One region of the Chryseobacterium phocaeense genome, then DNA from elsewhere that is predicted to be linked to it. Evidence: riboswitches for the same ligand, from Rfam matches in the RefSeq annotation. Region 1 holds a riboswitch; the other holds the start of a gene.
What was found. A riboswitch is a leader RNA that binds a small molecule or an ion and turns the genes downstream of it on or off. The one in region 1 is predicted to bind cobalamin.
Positions count from the first base shown of each region.

Region 2: it holds a riboswitch for cobalamin, as region 1 does, so the genes downstream of both, B7E04_RS10005 (T9SS type A sorting domain-containing protein) here and metE (5-methyltetrahydropteroyltriglutamate--homocysteine S-methyltransferase) in region 1, are expected to answer to the same signal.

Region 1 covers NZ_LT827015.1:2,066,874-2,070,048, forward strand. Annotated here, with positions in the region: gene metE (5-methyltetrahydropteroyltriglutamate--homocysteine S-methyltransferase) at 1-1,852, opposite strand, end outside; cobalamin riboswitch at 2,020-2,205, opposite strand; gene B7E04_RS16195 (Lrp/AsnC family transcriptional regulator) at 2,395-2,856, shown strand.
Region 2 covers NZ_LT827015.1:713,933-717,107, forward strand. Annotated here, with positions in the region: gene clpP (ATP-dependent Clp endopeptidase proteolytic subunit ClpP) at 1-134, shown strand, start outside; gene B7E04_RS10005 (T9SS type A sorting domain-containing protein) at 377-1,501, opposite strand; cobalamin riboswitch at 1,581-1,770, opposite strand; gene B7E04_RS10010 (esterase-like activity of phytase family protein) at 2,155-3,175, shown strand, end outside.

The sequences.
Region 1 (3,175 bases):
GCCCTTCCCGGATAGCCGGTTCATCAATCTGGATAATTCTGATGCCTGCTCTTTCAAGATCCACCACCTCGTCACGGATGGCCAAAGCAATCTGTTTACACGTTTCCGAACGCGGCTGATCATCACGTACGAAAGACCATTGTAAAATCGTTACCGGGCCGGTTAGCATTCCTTTTACCCACTTTTCCGTCTGTGACTGTGCGTATTGAGACCAGTATACCGTCATTGGGTCAGGACGGGAAACGTCTCCAAAAATAACCGGAGGTTTTACGCAGCGGCTTCCATAACTTTGAACCCAGCCGTTTTTCGTGAATACAAATCCTTTCAGCTGCTCTCCGAAATATTCAACCATATCATTACGTTCAAATTCTCCGTGAACCAGTACATCAATTCCTATTTCTTCCTGCCAGCGGATCGTTCTTTGGGTTTCTTCTTTTAGTAAAGTATGATACTGTTCTGCAGTCAATTCTCCTTTTTTAAATTTTGCCCTCCAGCTTCTCACTTCTGCCGTCTGCGGGAATGAGCCAATGGTGGTGGTTGGGAACAATGGAAGCTGTAATACGTTCTGCTGTTCCTCTTTCCTTATTTTGAAGGAGCTGTTTCTGCGGGAATCTGCTTCTGTCACGGCATCAGTCCTTTGTTTTACTGCATCATTATGAATCAGTGAAGATGTTTTTCTGCTTGCCACTGCCTTTTTATTGTCTTCAAAAGCGGTAAGAATAGTTTCGTCCGGAGTTCCGGCTGCCAGTTCTTTAAGCGTCACTATTTCCTTTACTTTCTGTTTGGCGAAGGCCAGCCAGTTTTTAATTTCAGGATTCAGATCCGTTTCAAAATCCAGATCGCAAGGTGAATGCAGTAATGAAGACGATGGAGCAATAAAGATCCTTTCAGCACCTAATTTTTCTATTGCTTTTTCAATAAATGTCAGGGATTTTTCAAAATCATTTTTCCAGATATTCCTTCCGTCTACCACGCCTAATGACAGACCTACATTTTCAGGAACTGCCTGAAGCACCTCATCCAGCTGTTCCGGATCTCTTACCAGATCAATATGCAGAACATCTACCGGAAGGGAAAGAGCAAGTGACCGGTTATCCTTTAATCCATCAAAATAGGTGGCCAGAATGAATTTCAGCTTTGGAAACTGCTTTCTGATCTTCTCATATACCCACTGGTATTTTTCTTTTGCTTTCTCAGTCAGGTCCAATGCTAAAAACGGTTCATCAAACTGGATCCATTCCGCTCCCTGCTCCTGAAGTCTGGATAAAATCTCAATATATACCGGAAGCAGATTTTCAGCAAGATCCAGCTTATCAAATCCCTCTTCTTTTTCTTTTCCTAAAAGCAGATAAGAAACAAGGCCGATAATTACCGGTTTTGCATTAATTCCGGCCTGTTTTGCTCCGGAAAATTCATTGAATATTTTATTTGAATTCAGCTTAAACTGCTGATTTTTATAAAATTCAGGGACGATATAATGGTAATTGGTATCAAACCATTTCGTCATTTCCATCGCGGTGATATCCAACCCTTCCTTTTGATATCCTCTGGCCATGGCAAAATAAAGATCCAGCTCAGAGCTGTTATTTCTAAGAGCCACTTCATGATAACGCGCCGGAATGGCACCTACGATTAAGCTCATGTCCAGAACCTGATCGTAATACGAGAAATCATTGCAGGGAATGAGGTCTATTCCTGCTTCTTTCTGAATATTCCAGTTTTGGCTGCAGATATTTCTTCCTGCTGTAAGAAGTTCTTCCAAAACAATTTTACCTGACCAATACTGCTCGCAGGCTTTTTTGAGTTCTCTTTTGCTACCAATACGCGGATAGCCCAGAATGTGAGTTTGCATGTTTTTCACTTTTAATTAAACTTAATTGAAAAGCCCTTGAAATGCTTCGTAATGCCTGAACGGGTAGAAAATCTGGAAAAATAATGACCAACCTGAACGCCATCCGGTTACGAAAAGCGTACAGATACATATCATCTTGATGATCCAAAGCTTCATCCCGCGAAAGCATTGTCAATTCAGTAAAGGCAGGTCTCCTGACTTGTAACGGTTTCTGCCATCCTTCCCGCTTTCGGCAGTGGATCCACAAGGACAAAAACCTTTGGTGTGTTACTTACAGTTGCGCGACAGCTCGTGATTCTCACACGATTCCCTATTAATCTACCTTAAGTAAAACCTTTCCTGTTTGATGAAGTATATAAAGAACTGTATTTTATTACAAACCTGCATTTATTGCAGATTTTAATTTTGAGTAAAATTAATCATACAGAATATATAAATAATCAATGCTTATTAATTAAGCAAATTAATCCGCAATTAAAAATAAAAACCAAATTTTATTCTTTAAATTAGCATAATTCAAAAGTATTAAAGAATATTATTCTATGGACCATCTTGACGATAAGGATATTCAGCTGCTCAGGCTGCTTCAGAAAAACGCCAAACTGACTGTTAAAGAACTGGCTAAAGAAATCAATCTCTCCCCTTCGCCCGCTTTTGAAAGGATAAAAAGGCTGGAACAGGATGGATATGTCAAAAGATATTCCGCCGTTCTGGACGCTGAAAAACTGAACCGCGGGTTTACTGTTTTCTGCCAGATCAAATTAAAGATCCATGACCGGTCCGTAGGTTACGATTTTGTAAAGGAAATCCTGGAAATAGAAGAAGTGGCCGAATGCTACAATATCTCAGGAGATTTTGATTTCCTGCTTAAAGTTCAGGTCCGGGATATGAAGCATTATCAGGATTTTGTCTTTAATAAACTGGGGTCCGTAGATTCCATCGGGAGTACACACAGTACATTTGTGATGGCTGAGGTAAAAAACAACCATGGACTGACCATCTAAGAGATCCGGCTGATCTTTTCACTTCTATTCTTTCTGATTATTTTCAAAACAATGGTTCTATCCGCATGTTTTTATTTTTTACGAAACCTCATCGTTCGTAATTTAAAATAATTCTAAATTAAGCAACAATAAAACACGCTTGAACTCTTTTATCCAAGGGACTTTTCAACAAAAAACAAATAAAAATTACGTAGAAATACTGAACATCCCGTACCACATTGTTTCTAATTTTGAGTAAACAAAAACTGATAACAATGGATCGTTTAAACAACCACTTACCTTTCCTGAAAAAAGAGATGGGTTATGAAACTGTATCCCG
Region 2 (3,175 bases), 1.4 Mb from region 1:
TCGGCCACCACTCAGGACAAACGTATGAGTGGGTAGAAAAGTCTTCAGACAGAGATTACTGGATGACTTCTGAAGAAGCGAAAGGCTACGGAATGGTAGACGAAGTTTTACAGAGATCTACAGAGAAAAAATAATTTCCTTTGAGAATATTGAAAAACGCACCGGTTTCGGTGCGTTTTTTTAGTTTTATTTAACCACAAAAGAGGCAAAAGGTTTTTAACACTTTAGTTATTTTGAAGTTGAAAATTTTGAAAATAGAAGAACACTTAGTTCTATGAAAATCAAATATTTTCATATGACAAAAATTCGTCGGATCAAAATTCCCATCCCTTGGAGGGGTGGCGAAAATTCGAAGAATTTTTGACGGGGTGGTTTTCTATTTCTTAATAACTTTATGGACCGTAGTTGCCTTTGATGTTTTAATTTCTACTAAATAAACCCCGTCTTTCAAGACTTGAATATTCATCTTTGCATTGGTTCCTGTTAATATTTTTTGTCCTGAAGTAGCATAAATATTCACTTCCTTAATTTTTTCAGCAGTTTCGATCCGGATAAAATCACTCGCAGGATTAGGATAAATTCTGAATTCCTTTTTACTGATTTCAGAAACCCCTAAGACCGTACTTGAAGCCTCTTTCGGTGTAAATGGTATCCTCTGTCCAAACCCAAGACCCAGCCAGTCATTATTACTAAGTTGAATCTGAGACAAATCGGTTTGCCCTCTCCAGCTTGAAAGGTCTTTTCCTTTGAATAGTTTCCAGGTATTGCTTCCGGAAGCTGTTCCGGTAAAATTATTCAGAGACAGCGTACTGATCTGGTTGTTATTTGATGTAAAATTAAAGTAAGAAACCTGAGTCTGGATCAGCTGAAGAGCCTGTTCCGCCGTTAAGTTTCCGTTGTATTTAATTCCAAAAACAAAAGAATGAGCTTCCCCTGCAGCGTTATTAGTCCCGAAATCGATAACCACAAGACTTGTATTGCTTCCGGTACCAATCCAGTTGGTGATTTGAGAAGAACTGTACCATGCAGAATGGTATGCGGCTACAGGAGCCGAAGGATGGGAAAGTGCCGGTGTAGTAGGTGTAAATCCGTAACCGTAAGAAATTCCGTACCATTTGCCATCTACCAGCGGATCATTATTAACGCCATTGTTCAGCTGCATATTTTCAGCTGTTGGTCCGGACCAGGTAGACCAGTAATCATCCAGACTGGGTGTGTGGTGGTTGTAATTCAGGCTGTAAAGAAATCCTGAGGGAACTTCCGCTTCCATTTTCGGTTCTGCTGCATCAATAGCATTGATGAGGTCTTCCATGGTAAGGTTATCCGCATCATAACGATAGCCCCATGCATACGAAGTGGGATGGTCACTGTCATTAAAATCAGCGATGAAGAACGCTTTTTTAGAGCCGGTTCCTACCCAGAATTTAATGTCATTCTCTGTAAACTGGGCAGAGAATAGCTGCAGACATAGCAGCAGGAAAAAAAGATAGATCTTTTTCATAATATAATTAAAATAAAGTTTTATTCCCGAAACTTTCCTTCAAAAGATAAGATGATGCTTTTCAGCTCCTTCTTCTCATGAAGTGAATGTCATTAAGGCAGGTCTCCTGGCTTGCTTCTTCAGGTACGCCTTCCCGGATGTTATCCAGTGGCAATAGGTACAGAAAGTGTAAACAGCTTACAGTTGCGGGTACAGCTCAAGCATTGAATTTCTTCTCACTTGATTCCCTTTTAATGAACAGATGTTCAGCCTTAACGGGTGCAAAGATATTAGATAAATTTTTGAATGTGTTTTGTGAATTATGATGTTATTTCTTTATTATATTTACGATAAGGATTAATTTAATTCCTTGGTTTTTAGATTTAATAAAGAATCAGGATGAAGCTTGAAGATATACGGATTAATTCCAATAAATTTCATTGTCATTGCAAACAGCCAGGCGACGAGGTAAGTTCATCAAACTCTTACTGAAAATCTTCGATTTTCTTGCGCCTTAAAGCGGATTCATAATAAAAACCTTGCGACCATTGCGGTTTTCCAACAAAAAACTTAAACAAGCTTGTTGTCTGAAGGTTTTATTGTTAAAATACATTTATCATTAAATTTAAGATCAGTTTATAATCAAGCTATATTTTCGCGGCATAAAAGTAACTATGAAAAAACTGCTGCTGTCAGCTATAGCATTCACAGCTATCATGTCATGTAACGACAACGATCAAGTAGATAACCAGAACCAGGATATCAACTATGCAAAACTTCCCCAGGAGTTTCCTTTTTCCACATTAATGACCCTGAATGGTGTCAATGTAATCAACGGTGGATTCGGTTCCGGAGCTGCTGCACACACTAGCAGGAAAGGGGAATTTTATGTCATTACCGACCGCGGTCCCAATGTAGCGTACCAGAATGGAATAAAAATCCTTGCCCCGGGCTTTACCCCAACCATTATGCATTTCAAAATCAATGCGGAAGGAAATATTGAGGTCATTAAATATATTAAACTTAAAAATCCTTCAGGGCAGCTTATCACAGGACTTCCAAACCCGGCGGGAATGGGAAGTACGGGAGAAATAGCCTACGACTCGTCAGGAAATGTTTTAGGAACAGATAATTATGGATTAGACAGCGAAAGTATTGTAGCTGCCACAGACGGAACATTTTGGGTTTCGGATGAGTATGGGCCACATATTGTTCATTACAGTGCGGAGGGAGTGGAGCTGGAAAGAATCAGCCCGATCGGCGTAAACACAGGAGCAAGAAAATTACCCGCTGTTTTTTCCAAAAGAAGACCCAACCGCGGAATGGAAGGCATGTGCATGACACCAGACGGGAAAATGCTTGTAGGAACGATGCAGTCGACAATGTATGTGCCTACAAAAGCGCTGGCAACGAATACAACTTTAACGAGAATCGTTACTTTCGATCTGGCTACCGGACAGACAAAGCAATACTTATATAAACAGGACGGGGGAGCTTCAGATTCTGTGTGTGATATTACCCCAATCAGCAATACTGAATTTCTGGTGATCGAAAGAGACGGAAACTTCGGTTCTTCCGGAGGACTTAAAAAAGTGTATAGAATTAATCTCTCAGGAGCATCCGATGTATCAGGAACGGATTTAACGGCCGTAGACGGAATGAAAATCAACGGAAAAACCCTTGAGCAGTCTACAT